Regions from separate parts of the Polaribacter sp. L3A8 genome, predicted to be linked through region 2. Evidence: riboswitches for the same ligand, from Rfam matches in the RefSeq annotation. Region 2 holds a riboswitch; the other holds the start of a gene.
The links. Region 2 has a riboswitch for S-adenosylmethionine ahead of GQR92_RS08705 (O-acetylhomoserine aminocarboxypropyltransferase/cysteine synthase family protein). Riboswitches for the same ligand answer to the same signal wherever they lie in the genome.
Positions count from the first base shown of each region.

Region 1: it holds a riboswitch for S-adenosylmethionine, as region 2 does, so the genes downstream of both, GQR92_RS02305 (Na+/H+ antiporter NhaC family protein) here and GQR92_RS08705 (O-acetylhomoserine aminocarboxypropyltransferase/cysteine synthase family protein) in region 2, are expected to answer to the same signal.

Region 1 covers NZ_CP047026.1:642,246-654,140, forward strand. The annotation lists gene GQR92_RS02260 (polysaccharide lyase) at 1-1,403, opposite strand, end outside; gene GQR92_RS02265 (GTP-binding protein) at 2,152-3,054, opposite strand; gene GQR92_RS02270 (hypothetical protein) at 3,147-3,518, opposite strand; gene GQR92_RS02275 (ABC transporter permease) at 3,574-4,797, opposite strand; gene GQR92_RS02280 (ABC transporter ATP-binding protein) at 4,770-5,399, opposite strand; gene GQR92_RS02285 (GTP-binding protein) at 5,430-6,629, opposite strand; gene GQR92_RS18100 (hypothetical protein) at 6,648-6,770, opposite strand; gene folE (GTP cyclohydrolase I FolE) at 6,858-7,523, opposite strand; gene GQR92_RS02295 (MerC domain-containing protein) at 7,501-7,899, opposite strand; gene GQR92_RS02300 (Fur family transcriptional regulator) at 8,016-8,396, shown strand; SAM-I-IV-variant riboswitch at 8,551-8,650, shown strand; gene GQR92_RS02305 (Na+/H+ antiporter NhaC family protein) at 8,700-10,007, shown strand; tRNA gene GQR92_RS02310 (tRNA-Tyr) at 10,329-10,410, opposite strand; tRNA gene GQR92_RS02315 (tRNA-Tyr) at 10,543-10,624, opposite strand; tRNA gene GQR92_RS02320 (tRNA-Thr) at 10,681-10,754, opposite strand; gene GQR92_RS02325 (TonB-dependent receptor domain-containing protein) at 11,391-11,895, shown strand, end outside.
Region 2 covers NZ_CP047026.1:2,090,365-2,102,259, forward strand. The annotation lists gene GQR92_RS08670 (sulfate adenylyltransferase subunit 1) at 1-641, opposite strand, end outside; gene cysD (sulfate adenylyltransferase subunit CysD) at 750-1,655, opposite strand; gene GQR92_RS08680 (phosphoadenosine phosphosulfate reductase domain-containing protein) at 1,669-2,283, opposite strand; gene GQR92_RS08685 (DUF2061 domain-containing protein) at 2,283-2,546, opposite strand; gene GQR92_RS08690 (RrF2 family transcriptional regulator) at 2,861-3,274, opposite strand; gene GQR92_RS08695 (trans-sulfuration enzyme family protein) at 3,403-4,569, opposite strand; gene thrA (bifunctional aspartate kinase/homoserine dehydrogenase I) at 4,646-8,047, opposite strand; gene GQR92_RS08705 (O-acetylhomoserine aminocarboxypropyltransferase/cysteine synthase family protein) at 8,150-9,424, opposite strand; SAM riboswitch class I at 9,617-9,740, opposite strand; gene metK (methionine adenosyltransferase) at 10,192-11,448, shown strand; gene GQR92_RS08715 (IS982 family transposase) at 11,622-11,895, shown strand, end outside.

The DNA of each region.
Region 1 (11,895 bases), 1.4 Mb from region 2:
TGAGCATTATTAAAATTTGCCGTACTTACATTTCTTAGATCAATATAAGATGAAGGTTGTCCGTTATTTGTATTCATAGAAAAAACATAAAGTCCGTTTGCACCAGGAATCCATTTAATTCTAATTTTTTTTATGTTTGATGAATCTGGACCTCCTGAACCTAAAACATAAATAGTATTAAATGTAATGTTATCATAAGCTGGTAAAGTATTTACCCTTGGCGTGTTAAATTTACAATCTGAAGTAGCATTACCATCACTATCTACTGTAACTTGCACTGTTGATGATTTTGTTGATGCTCCTTTATCATCTATAGCTACAACATTAAAAGTATAAGTTCCTGCAGCTATATTTGATAAAGTATATTTAAAAGGGAACGAGCTATCTTCTCCTAATTTAGCAGCCCCACTATAAAATTCTACCTTACTAATAACACCATCAGCATCATTTGCTAAAGCACTAATTTGTAAATTACTACCCGCATTTACTGGAGTGGTACTAGTTGGAGAAGTTATTGAAACCGTTGGAGATTGATTGTTATTTTCTGTATCCGAAGGCATACCTATTCTAGTTGTAGCTACTTTAAAATCATCAAAATAAGCATAGACATCCTTAGTAGGTTGAAAAGTTTCATCAGAGCCTCCAAAAAAGGAAGACAAATAAAATGAATTTATATGGATATCTTCTTCGCCAACTTGTCTGTAATCTTCAGCATTTGTAATATTTAAGGCTAATTTACCATTTAACCAACCTTTCATTATACCGTCTTTTTTACCTGGTGTATTCAGTTTATAATACATTTCTACATGTTGCCAAGTACCTTTAGTAAACTTAACTTGATCTTCTTGCGGCGCATTATTAGGCTCTATAATAGGGTCTAGTAAGCTCCAATTAATAGATGCTTTGTATCCTGGTCTGGTTGGTTTTGTATTATAATGAACATAAGTTTCTATAAGCCCATTATTACGCCACATTAAACGTAAGGACATGTTTTTTTCTCTAGTTTGATAAGATAAACCTGGTAGTTTTCCGCCCGCTCTAAATTCAAAATCTGATGGAAAATAAATCTTATAACTAAAATATAATTCGTCATGCTCCTTACCATCATTAAAATATACTTTCGTATGAATACCGCTTTCTCCTGTTTTTACTTTTCCCTTTGGATAGTTTACCTTTAAAGAATTGCCTTGATTTTCTAAGCTAACTATAGACACACGTCCTTCATCTGCACCTTTGCAGAAAGAAACTGCTAAGGCCTCTTTTATTTGATCTTGGTTATATAGACCTGTAGTTAAATCATTTAAATTATTTTGGTATACATCTACTGTTTGAGCATTTGCATTTGTTACTGTAAATAGTAACAAACCAATGGTTATTACCGCAATTGAAATTTTTTGTTTCATAATAATTAGTTAAAGTTAGTTGATAGTTATTAGTCTGGTTTTTACTATTTTTAAGTTTGGATTGTAGTTAGGTTATTTGTAAAAAATAGTTTTTAATTTTTTATACCAGTATTTTACAAAAATAATTAATTTCAAATAGAGCTTATGATTTTAGTTTTTTAATTTTTAGATATATACAAAAACTTTACTAAACACCCATTAAGTATCTTTTAATCAACTTATTAATTAATTTTTTTAAAACAAAAAACAATAATATTACTGTATCTACAAATACTATAAAAAAACACGAAACTCGCTAGATAATTTTCTTGTTTAAAATGACCAGTATTTGTCAATCATATCTATATCCAAACTATTTTGAATATAATACTTGTAGTCATAACCTTATGTTTTAAAAGAAATGAAACATTTTCTAGCCATATTTTTTATTAGCAATTTAAATAGTTAAATATAAAATAGGTTATAATTAAGTTTCTTATTATTAGTGTTTTAAAATAGGTTATTAACCATTAATAACTAATTACAGCCACATCCCACTTCTCTCCTATCGTTGTTTTATATCTTATAAAATAAATTTATTGGTTCCGCCAGAGTTTCCTCTTTTGGCTAATTGGTTGCTTCAGATTTCTTCGTTCATCGCAACAAGACTTCGCAATTTCGTTTATAAAAATAGTTTTATAAACAAGCAATTTATTTTTTAAAATTAGAAATTTGGAAGGAACAAACAAGAAAAAAAATGAGTCCTGTTTTACAAGGACAAAATACTTGCATTAATAGCATTATTAAGCACAGAAGGTTCACTACCTGGACCAATACTTAGCAATTTAGAACCCGTTATAGGACTTCCGTTAAAAGGTCTAATATGCACAGTACCATCTGGAGTGCGTTCAAAATACGTGTACTGGGTATTGCCCTTAATTTTAGTACATCCTTTTATTCTAAGAATACTTTTGGGCAATGCAGCACAAATGGTTTCAATACATTTTAAGTTTGGTAAATCTGGTAAATCTACAGAGCAAGAAGCCCAATGTGCTTTTTGATGATCGAGTTCTTTTGATGTATTTTTAGAAGGTAACAATTCTGGAAGTAATAAAGCATCCAAATTATCTATAGTGATTACTTTGGCAAAAGGATTTAGTTTATTTAATTGCGCTATTACGTGCGTTTTTCTATTTTCCGATACGTTTGTATAATGTGTTAAAACTAATAAAGATGAAACCATAATCTGATTTGCTTCTAACTCATTATGTTCTCCTCTTTGTTGCCAGTTTTTAACATCAACCACAGAAATCTGAATTGGCGGTAAAAATCGATCATGAAGTCCCACGCCTAAAAATTCCATTAAAGAACACGCATCTGATGTTCCGTTGGCTTCAATTAACGTAATTCCTTTTTCTCTTTTAGGAATTCTATTTACCGTGTTTCTAAGTTCTACAATACCGCTGCAACAAATACAACTCCCCATTAAAGGTTTTATGCTATTTAAACCTAACTTTTTTGTAAATTGTTGTGCATCTATAGTTGCGTTTTCATAATCGTTAAGAATAACAAACGGATGCCAACCTTTGTTAATATAACTTTCTATTAAATATTTTAGTACTGTAGTTTTACCTGCTCCCAAAAACCCAACAACGGTAATAATAGCTTCCATATTTTTTAGTTCTAATTTAATTCTTTCTAAATATATAACCTTATTTTAAAACGACTTCTTAAATTATTTATTGGTTTCTAAGTTGCTTGTATTTACTTAAATTTTACACCTTTACACTCTTTTAAAATATAATTAAAATGCTCAACATCATCTTTATTTAGTTTTAAGATGCCTGTTATACTAACAATATCATCTGTTTTAAAGTTTTGTTCATTTATAAACTCAAATTCTATGGCAGATTCTGGACCTCCTTCTCCGCAAAAATAACAAGATGCCATGGGACCTTTAGATAACATAAATACATTTTCTTTGGCTACAACATCTAAAAAATAGCCTGTAATTGTTATTTGTTTTCCTTCTAAAGCTTTTACCGAAGCAGAAAATGTAGGATACATAAAATAATCATCGTATTCAGAAAAATATGTATCTGTAAATGTTACTTTAGATAAGTCTTGCCAAGTCACTTTTTGTTGACAGAAACAGCACGAACAAATAAACAAAAAAAACACATATATCCCTTTACTTCTCATTACTTAATATTATTGATATGTTCATTTTTATGATTGGATATATTGCTAATGAAACCGATACAATTACCATGGTTAAAATTAGAAATCCAGTTTCCAATACATCATTTAAAGACAAGGCTTTAAGTATATTTTGATGATCAATTGATTCCATAAAATAAAATACAGAATACAATACTATTTTCAGCAATAAAAAACCAAGTAAAAATGAAGAAAACACAACGATAAATCCTTCATAAAAAATCATTTTTATCAACTGAAAATTACTAGCTCCATAAGTTCTTAAAATTGCCAAATCAAAAGCACGTTCTTTTACCATTTTATAGAGACTTATAAATATGGTAATACAAGAAATAACAAGAATTAGATAGGCAATTAAAGAAATAGTTTGAAAGCCAATACTGGTATATTCATACAATTTATGCAACTCGTATTTAGGTAAAGCAGCTTGCATATTTGTTTGCTTATTAATACGTCTAGGAAAGGTTAACAATCCTCTAGGGTTTTTAAAATTGATTAATAAGGAGGTTATTTCTTTTTCATGATGATGCTCTAGATGATCGTGTTCTTCTTCCTCATGATGATGCACCTCCCAAACACTTTCTAAATTGGTAAGTATTAAACGATCAATTACCTTTTGTGTGGGTTTTAAAACCCCAACTACCGTAAAACTTTCTTGATGTATTTCGATATTATTTTCTATGAGTCCGTGAGAACTTAATAGCGTATCTCCTATTTTAATGTTTAATTTTAGAGCGACAGCATTTCCTAAAACTACCTGCATAGATTTTTCTACGTTATGCCCTTTTTCTAATTCGGCATTATAAAGAGCGGTAAACGTATTTGTTGTTCCTACAATTCTAAATCCCTTATAATTATCGCCATAAGAAATGGGTACGGCAGATTTAATCATAGGATTTTTACTTAATTTTAGGGCTTCTTTGTATAAAATATTCCCTGTGGGATTATCTAAATGCAATACCGAAGCTAAAACCAACTGTAACGGACTTCCTTTAGCACCAACCACTAAATCTATGTTGCCTAAATTATTTTCTAATTGATTTTTAAAAGACCTTTTTAATTGTTGAATTCCTAAAAGTAAAGCGATACTTAAGGATAATATTAGAACACTTAAAAAAGTGTATAATGGTTTAGACTTTATATTTTGTAAACTAAGACTCCAAAGATTCATAATTCTATTGAATTTTGGAAGCATGATTTTATTCTTTGATCGTGCGTAATTACAATTAAATTGGCATTGGTTTGCTTTACTTGATCTATTAATAAATCAATTACAATTTTACAGTTTTTATCATCTAAACTAGAAGTAGGTTCGTCTGCTAAAATAATTTGTGGATAATGTACCACAGATAAAGCAATACCTAATCGCTGTAACTGACCTTCACTAAGTTGGTTAATTTTACTTTTTTTATGATTAGACAAGCCTAATTCTTCTAATAAGGTTTCAATCTTATTTTTATTGATAGCTGTTTTACTAAATAAAAGACGTGCTTTTAAATTATCAAATACATCTAAAGATTGAATGGCGTGTTTTTTCTGAAAAACAAGTCCTATATTTTTACCTCTAAATGCATCTAATTGGCTACTATTTAGTGTATTTAAAGCTACATTATCTATGTATACACTTCCTTTAACAGGTTTTAATAAACCCGCTAAAAGATGTAAAAGTGTTGTTTTACCAATACCAGACGCTCCTAAAATCAATAAATTTTCTCCTTTTGCTAAGGCGATATTAGGAAAACTGAAAATAGTTGTTCCTTTTTTATATTGATATTTAAGATTTTCTGTTTGTATCATTTTAAATTAAAATCTACCTTATCTAAATTGCTATACCGCTATTGGCCATTGATCATTTTTAGGAAATGATTTATTTTTCCATACTTGTAACTCTTGAGATGTGAGTAAACAATCTTCTAATTCAGCAATCATTCCGTCTTTATCTAAATGTTGTCCAATAAAAACCAATTCTATTTTTCTGTCGCCAAATTGTGCATCCCAACCAGATTCTATTTGCGTTATATTTTCATTAAAAGTAGCATTATCAATTCGTTTAGAAAAAGGCATAGATGCCCACCAAACACCAGCGCTATCTGCTTTACAAGAACCACCTGCAGAACTCCAAAGCAGTGCTTGATCGGATCTTGAAGCCAGCCAAAACAACCCTTTACTTCTAATAATATTTTGAGGAAAACGTTGATTTAAATAGGTTAAAAAACGTTCTGGATGAAATGGTTTTTTACTTCTAAAAACAAAAGAACTTATTCCGTATTCTTCTGTTTCTGGTACGTGTTCGTTTTCTAATTCTTTTAACCATCCTGCAGATGCTTCAGCTTTTTCATAATCAAACAAACCGGTGTTTAAAACACTTTCTAAAACAACCTTAGATTTTTCTGTAACTATAATACTTGCTTCTGGGTTTAGTTTCTGAATAATAGCACGTAATTCTTCTAATTGATCTTCAGAAATCAAATCAATTTTATTAATAAGGATAACATTAGCAAACTCAATTTGATCTGTTAATAGGTTTACAATCGTTCTATCATCTCCTTCTATATTGGTTAATTCTCTTGTAGCCAAATAATCTGCACTAGAAAAATCTTTTAAGAAATTAAAAGCATCTACAACAGTTACCATAGTATCTATATAACTAAAACGACTTAAATCTATCTTGCCATCTTCACTTTCAAAAGTAAAAGTCTGTGCTACAGGAATTGGTTCGCTAATACCTGTACTTTCAATTAATAAATAATCAAATTTGTTTTGTTTAGCTAACTTTTCTACTTCCACCATTAAATCTTCTCTTAATGTACAACAGATACATCCGTTAGACATTTCAACTAGCTTTTCTTCGGTCCTAGAAAGTGTATTTTCATTTTCAATAAATTGAGCGTCAATATTTACTTCACTCATATCATTTACAATAACGGCTACTTTTAGGCCTTTTTTGTTGTGTAATACGTGATTTAATAAGGTAGTTTTTCCAGCACCTAGAAAACCACTTAATACAGTTACAGGTAGTTTTTTCATTTTAAAAAAATATAATTGTTATGCTTCTATTTTGTGTAAATGATTCATTTTTTCTATTAAATCTCCAGTAATAGCAACCACTGCCGGTTTAGGAATAGTATCTTTATCAAAAGGCCATTTACTTGTAGGGTTCTTTTGCATAATATTATCATCATAGTAAAAATATTTACCAAGTATAAAATCAAAAAATAATTTTCAAACTTCAATGCTTTTTTTTAGGTTATCTTTTTATAATTTTTGATCTGTTATTACTTTTAAGAATTCATTTCTAATTGAAGTTTTTGAAAAACAGCCACCGTATTCTAAAGTTGTTGTAAAGCTACTTTGGTCTTTTATACCTCTTGATGAAACACAAAGGTGTTTTGCTGTTACCGAAACAATAACATCTTTAGTACCTAAAACTTGTTGTAAATCATTAAGAATTTGAAGTACCAACCTTTCTTGAACCTGCGGACGACGTGCGTAATAATCTACCAAACGATTAATTTTAGACAAACCAATTACTTTGTCTTTTGGTATGTATGCCACATTAGCATGACCTATTATTGGTAAAAAATGATGTTCGCAAGCAGAATCTATGGTGATATTTTGTTCTATCAGCATTTTCTGATATCCGTACTTGTTTTCAAATGTTGAAAGTTTTGGTTTATTAGCAGGATTCAATCCATAAAACAATTCTTTTACATACATTTTTGCAACACGATATGGAGTTCCAGACAAGCTGTCATCGGTTAAATCTAGCCCCATCTCTTTCATAATCATTTTAAAATGATACTCTATATTCTTAATTTTTTCATCATCAGATGTATCAAATGCATCTGCACGTAAAGGTGTTTTAATGTTTGATGAAAAATGATTATCTCCTACGATTTCAATTTGTTCTTTTTCCTTCATTTATACAGCATTTTGTGTTATTGCATTGGCAATATTTCTTATTATATAAGTGTAAAATTATTAATGCTATTGTTGGTATATATATAAATTTATCATTTAAATAAAACCATTCATTTTTTTCGTTAATTATCACCATCAATAAAGAAAAAAAACTAAACCATAAGGCCGTTTTTATCCAATTTTTAGAAGTTGTTTGTACAGAACGTTGTACAGCAAAAAAAGAGATTATTAAGAATACATAATCTAAAAATCCCCACCAACTGGGCACGCCAATACTTTGTGCTAAAAAAATAAACGGAGTAGCAACACAATGAATAAGACAGAATGTACTTGCTATGGCTCCTATACTATCTGATTTTTGTTTTATAAATATCATAATTTACCTTAATACAACTAAGTTGCAAATATAACATTATTAACAACTAATGCAACTTAGTTGTAGTAAATATGAATTTATTTTTTTTTGCCCTTTAGTTACGTTATATTTGTGTAATGGGAATTTTAAGAAAAACAAAATCTGTTAAAATATTGCTTGATGAGTTTGAAAAAAAAGCAACCGCTATTTCTGTGGTTACTTTAATAGAGCAACTTCATTTACAGATGAATAAAACGACCATATATCGTATTTTAGAAAAACTAGAAGATGATGGTTTATTACATTCATTTTTAGGAAAAAACGGACATAAATGGTATGCAAAATGTAAAGATTGCTCTCATACCGAACATCATGATGTGCATCCACATTTTCAATGTTTAGATTGTGGAAAAGTAGATTGTTTACCAACAGATGTTCTTATTCCTAATATTCCTAATCGTAAAGTTGTTGTATCTCAAGTATTATTGCTAGGAAAGTGTGAAGAATGTTTTAAATAAACTTTTCTTCATTGTCATAGTTCTAATTTTCTAATATTTTAAACCACCTTTTTACCAATTGTACATTTAAGTAATGTTGTCTATTAATTTTTTAAAAAAATTAACGTTTTTTAAGACATAATTATCCTTTTATACACTAATTTCGCGCCCTTAAATTAAGTATCAAGAATCTCAAAAAAAAGGAGATAGCAACCTGCAATAACGAGCAAGGTGCTAAATAGATAAGCCAATTAATTGGAACCAATGTTAACTCATACTTCTACTTATAAGCTGCTATGTCCTTTTTAGAATGAAAAAAGTAACATGGCAAATTCAAAAAAAATTACCCCCAAATTTAGCGCATTAATTCCCTTATTCGTATTTGTATGTACGTTTTTAGGTGTTGGTATTTATCAAAACGATTTTTATGCATTACCTGCTCCTATTGCAGTGATAGCAGGTATTATTGTAGCATTTTTAATGTTTAAACAATCTATAAATTCTAAAATTAAAACGCTGCTAAAAGGTTGTGGAGATGATAAGATTTTAACCATGTGTTTAATCTATTTATTAGCAGGTGCCTTTGCTACCATTACAAAATCTACAGGTAGTGTAGATGCTATTGTAAACCTTGGGTTAGATTATATTAACATACAATATATTTACTTTGGTATTTTTATAATTGCTGGTTTTTTATCAGTTTCTACAGGTACTTCAGTTGGTGCCATTGTTGCTTTAGCACCAATTGTTATCGGTATTGCAGAAAAAAGTAGTGTAGATTTATCTATACTTTGTGGCGCATTATTAGGCGGTAGCATGTTTGGTGATAATCTATCTGTAATTTCTGATACCACCATTGCTGCCACTCAGTCTTTAGGTTGTAAAATGAGTGATAAATTTAAACAAAATATTAAAATTGCTGTTCCCGCTGCGCTATTTACCATTGCAATCTTAATTATTCAAGGTTTAGGATTAAAAGATGTAGCATCTGAAACTGTAACGTATAGCTATTCTGTACTAAAAATAGTACCTTATATATTGGTGATTACCTTATCTATACTTGGTGTTAATGTATTTGTAACCTTATTGTTGGGTGTTCTTTCTGGTGTCTTTTTAGGTTTAATGTATGGAGATTTCACACTTCTTGAATCGACTAAAATAGCCTATACTGGTTTTACAAGTATGACAGAAATTTTCTTATTATCCTTGCTTACAGGTGGATTAGCGGCTTTGGTGAAAAAAAATGGTGGGATTGATTTTATACTTCTTAAAATTAAGACACTTATAAAAAGTAAAAAATCAGCTCAATTTGGCATTGCAACTTTAGTAAGCACCATTAATATGGCCATTGCCAACAATACTGTGTCTATAATAATTGCTGGTCCTATTGCAAAAACGATTAATGATGAGTACAATTTAGACAATAAAAAAACAGCATCCATACTAGATATATTTGCCTGTATTACACAAGGTCTTTTACCTTATGGCGCACAAGTTTTAATGATATTAAGTTTCTCTAACGGAAAAATAGATTACCTAGATTTAGTTTCTAATACATGGTATTTAGCCTTGTTATTTATATACACTTTATTATTTATCAGCTTTAAGCCACTACGATTGGGTACTAATTAAAAACAGTAGCTAAATTATTTAAATACTGTTTTATTTTAAAGAAACTCTTTTAGAAAGTAGTTCCCTATTTAGGCTAATTCTAAATATTGCAATAAGTGTTGTTTTAATATTAAACAGTTGTACTTATAGGTTAAGCATTCGTTTTTTTCTTTTAGTTTAAACGGAGAATTCTGTACATTGGTTTTATAATATTTCTAATAGGCTCTTTAAATAGAGTGCACTAATTATTTTTTAAACATAAAACAAGTGTTACGATGTTTAAGGTTATTCAGTAAAAATAAGAAGGAGTTTAGTTTATTATATCATTAAATAGGTAAATTGTGGGGAGAGCAGGATTCGAACCTGCGAAGACGTAGTCAACGGAGTTACAGTCCGTCCTCGTTGGCCGCTTGAGTATCTCCCCTGTAATTTACTATTTCAATAAACATCAAAATTACTGGCGTAATTTATTATTTTTAAAGCCGTTAGTAGGCTTTATATATTACAAATATTAATTTAGAAGTACTTATAAACAATATCATTAAAGAGTAAATTGTGGGGAGAGCAGGATTCGAACCTGCGAAGACGTAGTCAACGGAGTTACAGTCCGTCCTCGTTGGCCGCTTGAGTATCTCCCCTTTATTTATTATTTTAATGAACTTCTAAATTACGTATGTAATTTGTTGTTTTTTAGAGCCGATGGAGGGACTCGAACCCACGACCTGCTGATTACAAATCAGCTGCTCTAGCCAGCTGAGCTACATCGGCTTTTTGTTGTAAAAACAACCCATTATTTCTAATGGGTTGCGAATATACAAAGTTTTAATAAATGTAATTAAAATATTATATTTTTTTTTCAAGATTACGTTTAAATAAAATATTCTGTACCATTGTATAATTATTTGCAGATACGCTATTCTTGGTAAACTTGTATCTAAATGAAGATGTGTACTAATAAAATTAATACTTGTACAAACGGACTATTTCTTCCTAATTCTAACACAATAATTTTAATAGCTTGCAATGATTTATTTAATCAATTTTTTTAAAACTAAATACAAAATAAAAGCAACGATAAATGAATCAAAAAAAGAGATAGACGTTAATGTAATGATGTTGTAAGTTGCTAAAAAGGCTATTACACAGCTAAAAACCCAACTTATAATTGCTGATAAATTATAATTTGGTAAATCATATTTTTGTTTTCTAATAAAAAAGCAATCTGCAATAAAAATAGCAGAAATTGGTGGAATTAAAATACTTAATATATTTAATATTTTTATAAAGTAACTTGTAATTTCTATTAGAGCAATAAAGGTTCCTATAACGCTAGAAATAATATATAATATCTGTGCTTGTGTTTAAAAGTATAAAATTTTATAATTATTATTGCATAAAAAATAGATGATTAAAAAAAATCTTTTATTTCTTGCAATTAGCTTCTTTTCTACAGGGATATTTTCGCAAATTAATGTTACCATATCTGGTATAGTCATCGAAAAAGAAACACAACAAAACATTCCGTACGCTAGTGTACTTATAAAAAAAGAAAAAGACAACGCTTTTATATCAGGAACTGCAACCAATGATACAGGTCGTTTTACACTTGAACAAATTAAACCAGGTACCTACATTTTAGAAGTTTCTATTATGGGGTTTAAACCCCAAACACAAACTATTTATGTAGGTAGTCTTTCTAAGTTTTTAGATATAAAAACCATCGAACTTACTGAAAATAGTATTTCTCTTGATGAAATTGTGGTAACATCTGCAGAAAATGAAATCAGTAGTAAAATGGATAAAAAAACCTATTCATTAAAAGATAATATTAGTCAGAATGGAGGCTCTGTTTTACAAGCAATGCAAAATTTACCGAGTGTTACGCTACAAGAAGGAAAAGTACAATTAA
Region 2 (11,895 bases):
TCTTCTGTATCTAATTTTTCTAAATGATGCATTAAAGTTTCACCTTTATACCAAGGCGTATTTTCTGATTTATGTACCACATTATCTCCTTGTAAAGCAGACATTGGAATAAACGTTAAATTCTGACCTTTATACTCACTTTTACTTGCTAAATATTCTATTTCGCTTTTAATGGTATTGTATTTCTCTTCAGAAAAATCAACTAAATCCATTTTATTTATTGCAATTACAACGTCTTTAATTCTCAATAAATTATTGATAAAAAAGTGTCTGTAAGTTTGTTCTATAACTCCGTTTCTTGCATCAATTAAAACAATAGAAGCTTGTGCTGTAGAAGCACCCGTAACCATGTTTCTTGTATACTCTATATGACCTGGAGTATCTGCAATTATGAAACTTTTTGATGGTGTAGAAAAATAGATATGTGCAACATCAATTGTAATTCCTTGTTCACGTTCTGCAACCAAACCATCTGTTGCTAAAGAAAAATCTAAATAGTCAAAACCACGTTGTCTACTTTTTTCTTCTATTGCTTCTAATTTATCGTCAGTCAATGATTTTGTATCGTATAAAATACGACCAATTAAGGTACTCTTACCATCATCTACACTTCCTGCTGTTGCTATTTTTAGTACTTTCATTTTTTAATGCTTTATGCTTTAAGCTTTAGGCTTTAGGCAACTTGTGTTATCTAATTTGTTTTTTGCTTTAAGCTTATTGCTTATAGCATAAAATTTGTTTCACAAATTTTAGAAATACCCTTGTTGTTTTCTTTTTTCCATTGCTGCTTCAGAACGTTTATCATCTATTCTTGCGCCTCTTTCTGAAATTGAAGAATCTCTAATTTCTTCTACAACTTTTGCAATATCGACTGCGTCGGATAAAACTGCTGCTGTACAACTCATATCTCCAACGGTTCTAAAACGAACCATTCTTTCTTCTACTACTTCTTCTTTATCTCTAAAAACAACTTCATCATCTGCAGACCAGATCATTCCGTCTCTTACAAAGATTTTTCTTTTGTGTGCAAAATAGATTGATGGAATTTCGATATTTTCTTGTTCTATATAAGACCAAACGTCTAATTCGGTCCAATTAGAAATTGGAAAAACACGTACATTCTGACCTAAATCTATGCGACCATTTAACATATCGAAAACCTCTGGACGTTGGTTTTTTTCATCCCACTGACCAAAATCATCTCTTACAGAAAAGATTCTTTCTTTTGCTCTTGCTTTTTCTTCATCTCTTCTTGCTCCTCCAATACATGCATCAAAACCAAACTCTTCTATAGCGTCTAACAACGTTTCTGTTTGCAACATATTTCTACTTGCATATCTACCCGTTTCTTCTTTTACTCTACCAGAATCTATATTGTCTTGTACATTTCTTACAATTAACTCAACACCTAATTCTTTTGCTAAACGATCTCTAAATTCAATTGTTTCAGGAAAGTTATGACCTGTATCAATATGCATTAAAGGGAAAGGAATTTTTGCAGGATAAAATGCTTTTTGTGCTAAACGTACTAAAGTTATACTGTCTTTTCCTCCAGAAAATAATAGAACAGGTTTTTCAAACTGTGCTACTACTTCTCTAAAAATAAAAATTGCTTCACTTTCTAAAGCATCTACTTGTATTGTTTCTTGACTCATAATTATATGTCTTTTAGATATGTAAACCACATTCTCGGTTACTTTCTACTTTTGTTGGATCGAAATATGTAAACTCATTTGGTAAATTTCTCTCTACTAAATAAGCGTCTAATTCTTCATCTGTAAAATTATAAAATGGACTTACTTTTACTACTCCATCTTTACTTTGAGAAACAATATCTATACTGTTTCTAAATGCAGTTTGACCTTTTCTTAAATTTGTAAACCACACATCTGGTTGATGCTCTTTCATTGCTCTAGAAAATGGTTCTAATTTAACCTGCTCTGTAAACAGCACATGTTTTGGGTCTTCTACCGAAGGAACTCCTAAAACAACGTTTCTATGAGAAGCTGTTTGTTTTGGCGTGTATAAATGAATGTTTAAATTCAGTTTTTCTATAATATCTTCTGCATGCTTATACGTTTGCACAGTATTGTAACCGGTGTCGCACCAAATTACCTTAATGTCTTTTTGTACATCTGTAACAGCTTTTAAAATAGCAACTTCATAAGGTCTAAAGTTTGTTGTTATTACAGGATTTTTAGCAAAAGAAATAGCCCAAGAAATAATTTCTGCTGGACTTTTACCTTTAAGGTCTTTATTTATTTTATCTAAATCTAGGTTCATTATTTTCCCCATTTTATTTTGTTCCATATCCTTTCGTGAAAGAAATATAAAATTAGTTTTGTTACAAAATCTACTGATGCTATTGAAGTTGCCAGAGCAATTTCTCCTGTTAACACATAAGACACTATTAAAGTATCTAACGTTCCAACAACTCTCCAACTTAATGCCTTTAGCACACTTCGTAAAGGTTTTTCGGAAGTTTTATCTTTCTCAAAACCTTTACTCTGTGCTTTTTTGCTAAAAATGATTTGGTCTAAAATCATAAAAAAAATTAATTCAAATAATTATCCTACTGCTTTAGTAGGGTATGCAAACATACATCAATTCTATATAAAAAGTCGAGATTAATTCTTAAAAATTACTTAAACCCTATAGATTTAGTAGATTAATAAAAAATAGGCATGAAAATTATGAATTTTTAACTACTACAAGGATATAGTAATAGAAATATTATAAAGCCCTTGTAAAAACGTAATAATAAGTATAAAACACAAAGGAACCTACCAATAAAAAGGGCCATTAATTGGTTGTTTATTCTTGGTAAAGACAATAATAAAAGGAATTGAAAGGTTGTTTTTTAGCAGCTACATAAATCTGCCAAAGTAGTATTTTTAAAGATCTGCAAAGAACTATCTCTAACCTGAGCCATTAACTTATGCACTGCACAGGCGTTTTCATCAGGGCAATCGGCACATTTTTCATAAAAATTAAGACTCACACAAGGAATCATAGAAATAGGACCGTCTAAAATTCTCATAACTGTTGTCATTTGAATTTCATTGGGCTCTTTTAAAAGATAGTAACCACCACCTTTTCCTTTTTTAGAAGCTAACAATCCGTTTTTACGAAGCGTTAACAAAATACTTTCTAAAAATTTTAAAGAAATATTTTCACTTTGAGATATGGTAGCAATAGCAACAGGAGCTTTATTTTCCTGTCTTGCCAAATAGGTAAGTGCTTTAATTCCGTATTTTGTCTTTTTTGATAGCATTCTACAAAAATACGTAAATAAAAATGATTACTATAGTAAAATAGTAGGATACACTTTTAGAGTAAAAAAACACGAATTACAGGAATAGAAACCTCTGTAATTCGTGTTCTTTTTATAAATTTTATTTATTACAATGCTAACGCTTGTTTAATATCTGCGATAATATCATCTGCATGTTCTAAACCAACAGAAACACGCACCAAACCATCTGTAATACCAACCTCTAACCTGTCTTCTAAAGACAATCTACCGTGTGTTGTAGATGAAGGATGTGTAACGATTGTTCTAGTATCACCTAAATTGGCAGATAATGAACACATTTTTATTTTATCTAAAAATGCCCTTCCAGCATCAATTCCTTCTTTAATTTCAAAAGCAACAATGTTTCCTCCTAATTTCATTTGATTTTTAGCCACTTCATATTGAGGATGTGATTTTAAAAATGGATATTTTACAAATTCCACATTTTCATTACCCTCTAAAAAAGCAGCCACTTTTAAAGCATTTTCACAATGTTTTTCTACTCTTATAGATAAGGTTTCTAAACTTTTTGATAAAACCCAAGCGTTAAAAGGAGACATTGCAGGACCAGTATTTCTTGCAAAAAGATAAATTTCTCGCATTAAATCTGCTCTACCAACAGTTACACCACCTAAAACTCTTCCTTGACCGTCAATTAATTTAGTTGCAGAATGTATTACTAAATCTGCTCCGAATTTTATAGGCTGCTGAATGTATGGTGTTGCAAAGCAATTATCAACAATAAAAATAAGGTTGTGCTTTTTTGCAATTTTACCAATTAAATCTAAATCTAAAATATCTACAGCAGGGTTTGTTGGTGTTTCTATATAAAGAATCTTTGTATTTTCTTTTATCAAACTTTCTACCAAGTCAACTTCATCAACCTTAAAATAAGAGGTTTCTATATTCCATTTTGGTAAAAACTTGGTAAACATACTATGTGTAGATCCAAAAACAGATCTACAAGAAACTACATGATCGCCTGCGTTTAACAAAGCAGCAAATGATGAAAAAATTGCAGACATTCCGGTTGCAAAAGCATAACCTGCTTCTGCTCCTTCCATCGCTACAATTTTATCTACAAATTCCGTTGTATTTGGGTTTGTAAAACGACTGTATAAATTACGTTCTTTTTCTTCTGCGAAGGATGCACGCATGTCTTCTGCATCATCAAAAACAAAACTTGATGTTAAATATAAGGGTGTAGAATGTTCAGAAAACTGACTTCTTTCTGTTTGATTTCTAATTGCTTCTGTTTCGAAATGTTTTTTCATTATTATGGTTTTTGGTTAATGGTTTTTGGTTGATGGTTTTAACTAATAACCAACAACTATAAACTAAAAACCACTTTTAGTTATTATGTTTTGCTAATCTTAAAATATCTCCAAAAACACCTCTTGCAGTTACACTTGCTCCAGCTCCCGCTCCTTGTATTACAATTGGTTGTTCTCCGTAAGATTCTGTATAAATTTCAAAAATTGCATCAGAACCTTTTAATGAACCTAAAGGTGTACTTTTATCTGTAGAAACTAATTTCACTTCTAATTCCCCTTTATTTTGTGATAAATCTCCACTTAATTCACCAATATAACGTAAAACGTGATTTGGTTTTTGATTGTCTTTTAAAGTTTGATATTCATCATTTAACAATTCTAAATTACCTAAAAAATCGGCAACAGAACCACCTCTTAAATTTTCTGGAATTAAATTTTTAATTTCAACCTCATCAAATTCGTTTTCTAACTCTAATTCTCTTGCTAAAATTAGTAATTTTCTAGCAACATCATTTCCTCCTAAATCTTCTCTAGGATCTGGCTCTGTAAAACCTTTGTCAATTGCTTCTTTTAATATCTCTGAAAAAGGAGCGTTTTTAGCTGAAAAATTATTGAACAAATAACTTAAACTTCCTGAAAAAACGCCTCTAATCTTGGTGATGTTCTCTCCGGATTCATGTAGCAATCTAATCGTATCAATTAAAGGCAAACCTGCACCAACATTTGTTTCGTACAAGTATTGCTTTTTGTATTCTTTTAACTTTGCTCTTACTTCTTTGTAAAAATCAAAAGACAACGTATTTGCTATTTTATTACAAGACACTAAATCGAAACCAGCTTCTATAAAAGGAATGTAATTACTTACAAAATTTACATTTGCCGTGTTATCAACCATAATTAAATTCTCAAAATGGTTTGCATTTGCAAATGCAATAATATCATCAACATTTACATTTTCTTTACCATTTTCTAACAAATTTTGTTTCCAATCTTTAGAAACTCCATTTTTATTTAACAACACTTTTTTAGAGTTTGCTACAGCAAAAACATTCAGTTGAATTTTTCTTCGTTCTAAAACAGATTGTGTGTTTTCTATAATTTGATCAATCAGGGTTCCTCCAACCAAACCTTTTCCAAAAACGGCTATGTTTATTTTTTTGGTAACTCCAAAAACCTGACCATGAATTACATTTACCGCCTTGTTTAATTGATCTTTTCTAACCACCAAACTCACATTTTTACCTGTTACCGTATTATTGAATAAAACAGGTACAATTTGGTTTTTAATTAAGGCATTATAAGGATGATGAAACTCACTTAAATCTTGACCAATAATAGAAATTACAGCCACATTATTTACAATAGAAATATGATTTACATCTTGCGAATAAAAATCATTTTCGAATTCTCTTTCTAAAGCCGTAACAGCTTCTTGCGCATTATCTGCATCAATAATTAACCCAATTCCTCTTTCTGAAGAACCTTGCGCAATAATACTGATACTAATATTACGATCACTTAAAGTCTTAAAAATACGTGCATCAACCCCAACTTTACCTAACAAACCTCTACCTTCAAAATTTAATAAGGCAACGTTTTCAATAGTAGAAATAGATTTTATTCCTTTTGTTGATGATTCTGCGGTAATTAAAGTTCCTTTATCTTCTTTATTAAATGTATTTAAAATTCTAAGATTGATGTTCTTTTCTAATAAAGGAATAATGGTTTTTGCATGTAAAATAGTCGCTCCAAAATTGGCCAATTCATTCGCTTCCGAGAATGATAATTGTTCAATTTTTTTAGCATCTGCCACTAAATCTGGGTTTGCCGTAAAAATACCGCTAACATGTGTATAATTCTGTAGCTCATCAGCATCTAAATAATTAGCCAATAAAGCTGCCGTATAATTACTACCGTTTCTACCCAAAGTAGTAGTTTCTCCTTTTTTGTTTGCTGCAATAAAACCAGTAACTATATTAATTACCGAATTGTTATCCTTAAAATAACTAATTACATTTTCTTTAGAAACCGCCGTAATTGGTTGTGCATTTCCAAAGTTTTCATCTGTAATAATTAAAGATCTAGAATCTACTGCATTAGCAAAAATCTGTTCCTTTTCTAACAAACTAGCCACTAATTTTACCGATAATAATTCGCCTTGTGCTAAAACTTCATCTTTAATTTTCTGGCTATAATCTCCTAATAAAGAAACACCTTCAAAAATTATTCCTAATTTTGAAAACTCTTCAGAAAAATCAACAGCACTATTTGGCGCTAGTTGATATTCTTTAAACTCCTCAAACTTACTTTTATATTCTTTTTTTGATGCTGCTAACTCTAAAATAGCTTCTAAATCATTGGTAGAGTTCCCTCTTGCAGAAGCTACAATTGTAATTTTTACTCCGGCTTTATATTTACTTGCAATAATTTCAATTGCATTTTCCAATCCTTTGCCATTGGCTAAAGATTTTCCTCCAAATTTTAAAACTTTCATCTTCTTTTCTCTATAATCTTTATTAAAAATAGGCTCAATAATTTTCTGTAATTGGTCATATTCCATTAAAAAAGCATCATGACCATGCACCGAATTTATTTCATTATACGTAACATTATCTTTTGTTAATGCTAATTTTTTATGCGTTTCTCTGTTTTCTTCCGCAGTAAAAAACAAATCTGAATCGACCCCAATAATGTGAATATTTGCACTTACTTGATCTAAAATTTCAATATCTTTTTTCCCACCAACAGTAACGTCAATTGTTTTTAATAATTGATTCATTAATTTGTATGAAGATAATTGATACCGTTCTTGCAATGATTTACCATGATGCAACAACCAACTTTCTACATCAAAAATATCTGAATCGTCTTTTTTTGATCGATGAAAACGTTCTTTAAAAGATTCTGGTGTTCTATAACACAACATTGCGTGCATGCGAGCATCATGAACAGGATTGCTAGAATTTACTAAAAACTGTTCTTGAATCTGGCAATTTGCAATTAACCAATCTGTAGATTTCCAATCGGTTGCAATTGGCAAAAAGTGTTTGGTTAATTTGGTGTTTAAAACCATCATTTCCCAAGCAATTCCTCCTCCTAAAGATCCACCGATTAAAGCAAATAGTTTATCAATTTTTAATACTGATAATCCTTGTAAAAAAATTCTAGCAACATCTCTTGCTATAAAATCTTTATAATTTTCTATTAAAAAACCATCAAATCCATTTCCTGGAATATTGAAAGATAAAATGGAATAAACATCAGTATTTATTGCCTTTTCTTTTCCAACAATATCAATCCACCAACCATTTTCACCAGCAACATCACTATTACCCGTTAATGCATGGTTAATTAAAATAATAGGAGCATCGCCTAGCTCTTGTCCAAAAACCTGATAACTCAAATTCATTTCAGAAATTAAGGCACCAGTTTCTGTGGTAAAATCTTTTATTTTGATATGTTCTAGTTGATGTTTCAATTATTGGCTAAATTTTAAATTTATTTGTCAGTTCGAGCTCAGTCGAGAACTTATTTACTCTCATACAAAAAGCTTTCGATTGCGCTCGAACAGACATTTTTATTATATTTTTGAAAAAGCAGCTTTTAAATCTTCTTTTAAATCTTCTAAATCTTCTATACCAACAGACAATCTAATTAAATCTTGACTAACACCTGCACTTGCTTGTGCCGCTTCGTCTAATTGCTGATGCGTTGTACTTGCTGGATGAATAATTAATGATTTTGTATCACCAATATTAGCTAATAAAGAAAACACTTTTGTAGTATCTGCAATTACTTTTGCAGCTTCAAAACCTCCTTTTACACCAAAAGTTACCAAACCACTTTGTCCTTTTGGCAAATATTTATCTGCTAACGTTTTGTATTTACTACTTGCTAAACCAGGGTAATTTACCCAAGTTACTTCTTCTTGCGCTTCTAACCATGTTGCTAATGCCAGTGCATTTGCAGAATGTTGTTTAATTCTAACAGGTAAAGTCTCTAAACCTTGAATGATATTAAATGCGTTTGTAGGGCTTAAGGCTGCACCAAAATCACGTAAACCTTCTAAAATTAATTTAAAAGTAAACGCTGCTGCACCTAAAGCTTCATGATATTTTAAACCATGGTAACCTGCAGAAGGCTCTGTAAATTCTGGAAACTTACCGTTTGCCCAGTTAAAAGTTCCTGCATCAATAATTGCACCTCCTAAAGAAGTTCCTTGACCGCCAATATATTTTGTTAAAGAATGAATTACAAGATTTGCTCCGTGTTTAATTGGGTTTAATAAAGCTGGTGTTGCCACAGTATTATCTACAATAAAAGGAACCTCAGCTGCTTTAGCTTCTACAGAAATTGCTTCTAAATCTAAAACATCTAATTTAGGATTTCCTAAAGACTCTACAAAAAATGCTCTAGTATTATCTTGAACAGCTTTTTTAAATTCTGCTGGGTTAGATGCATCTACAAACGTAGTTGTAATACCTAATCTTGGTAAGGTAACACTTAATAAATTATAGGTTCCACCATATAAACTGCTAGATGCAACAATATGATCTCCTGCTTTTAAAAGCGTTAATAACCCTGTTGCAATTGCGCCTGTACCAGATGCAAAAACTACCGCTGCGATTCCGCCTTCTACAGCCGCTAAACGGTCTTGTAAAATTTGGTTTGTAGGGTTGTTTAAACGGGTGTAAATAAATCCTAATTCTTTTAATGAAAAAAGATTTGCAGCATGTTCAGAATTGTTAAAAACATACGATGTTGTTTGATAGATAGGAACGGCTCTTGTTCCTCCATTTTGTGTTACATCATGCCCTGCATGTAATGCGTTTGTTGCTAATTTGTACGTACTCATTTTTCTGTTTTTTTTTGAGTTAATTTGGCTCCTGTTTTTACAGGAATGACATTTTCAAAAGATACAAAAATATAAACTATTCTGAATCAGTTTGAGATTAAACCAAAAGTTGAATGCATCAATTTTGTTGATGTACTTACTAGAAAAATGTTATTAAGAATTATGCAAATACACGGAAGTGTAATTGTTTTTCGGTTATCTATCCAATTTCTGATAAATGAATCTGAAATTAAGTAGAATTTAGCACCTTCTTTTCCTCACGAAAAGGGTTGCTAAGGTTTCAACGGGTCTTTCCCTCCACCTTTCTTGATAACATTTCAATAAGTTATTGAACTTTGAGAATGCAAATATATGCTTAGAAAAATTTAATATCCAAGTAAAAACCAAATTATTTTTTAGAAATATAAATATCACATTAAAACTCCTTGTTTAATAATTATCAAACAAATAACAAACAATGAATTTTGTTTTATTGATAATCTCATAATAAAATATTATGCTGAAAAATTATGTTATTAGAATTTAAGCTGTAACTTTGCAAAGAATTTTAGAGGAAAAATTTGAACTGATTGCAACCTCTGATGCTGATTTTATTTTATCAGCTGAAACAAAAAATGCTAAAGCAGTAATAATCTACTACTTTTAGCGACCAACGCAATCTCTTTTCATTTTTCTTTATTCCTGTTTACACAGGATAGATAAATTTTAAGGAAACTTTATGTTTTCTATACGGGAATCATTTTTAATACTATAAAAGAAGATTTATTATGTCATATTTATTTACCTCAGAAAGTGTTTCTGAAGGACACCCAGACAAGATTGCAGATCAAATTTCTGATGCTTTAATCGATAATTTTTTAGCATTCGACAAAACAAGTAAAGTTGCTTGTGAAACAATGGTAACAACAGGTCAAGTATTTTTAGCGGGAGAAGTAAAATCTAAAACATATTTAGATGTTCAAAAAATTGCTAGAGATGTAATTAACAAAATTGGTTACACAAAAGGAGCTTATATGTTTGACGGAAACTCTTGTGGAGTTTTATCTGCCATTCATGAGCAATCTCCAGACATTAACCAAGGTGTTGATAGAGCAAACCCAGAAGAACAAGGTGCAGGAGACCAAGGAATGATGTTTGGTTACGCAACCGATGAGACAGAAAACTACATGCCTTTGGCGTTAGAATTATCTCATAGACTGTTAATTGAATTAGCTGCATTAAGAAGAGAAAACAAAGATATTCCTTATTTAAGACCAGATGCTAAAAGTCAGGTTACTATAGAGTATTCTGATGACAATGTGCCACAGAGAATTGATGCTATCGTAATTTCTACACAACATGATGATTTTGATACATCTGATGATGTAATGTTAACGAAAATCAAAAAAGATATTGTTGAAATTTTAATTCCTAGAGTTGTAGCAAAATTACCTGCTCATATTCAGAAATTATTTACAGACAATATTACTTACCACATTAACCCTACAGGTGTTTTTGTAATTGGTGGACCTCATGGAGATACTGGTTTAACAGGAAGAAAAATTATAGTTGATACCTACGGAGGAAAAGGTGCACATGGTGGTGGGGCATTTTCTGGTAAAGATCCATCTAAAGTAGATAGATCTGGAGCATATGCAACAAGACACATTGCTAAAAACTTGGTTGCTGCCGGACTTTGTAAAGAAGTTTTAGTGCAAGTTTCTTATGCAATTGGTGTTGCTAAACCAACAAGTATTAATGTTGAAACGTATGGTACAGCTACTGTAAATTTATCTGACGGAGAAATTAGTAAAATAGTAGAATCTATTTTTGATATGCGTCCTTACTTTATTGAAAAACGTTTAAAATTAAGATCTCCTATTTATTCTGAAACAGCTGCTTATGGTCACATGGGTAGAACTCCAGAAGTAAAAACAGTAACATTTACAAACCCAATGGGAGAAACTACTTCTGAAGAAGTTGAAACTTTCACTTGGGAAAAACTAGATTATGTTGATACTATAAAAGAAGCTTTTAAATTATAAAAACTTCAATATTAAAATTAAAAAAGCCTTTAGAATTTATCTTCTAAAGGCTTTTTGGTATTCCTAAATTAACGTGAGTTCGATGTAAGAAATTTTAATTAAACCTATAAAAAAAGCAGAATATTTAGTATATTAAAGTACTGAATTCTAATATATTAATAAATATCCTGCTTATGATTTCTGATAGTAAAATTATAGAAATTTTCTGTTCTTTAGATGATTTTATGAAAGAATTTAACTTAATTCTTAATAAAAACAGCATTTCTGATGGTTCAACAACTAAAAAACGTAATAGAAAGTTCAAAATGTCTGATAGTGAAGTGATGACCATACTTGTTATATTTCACCTAAAGTCTTACCGAAACCTTAAACACTTTTACTTAAACCATATTTGTAAATACAGACAAGATCTGTTTCCAGATTGTGTTTCTTATAATAGATTTGTAG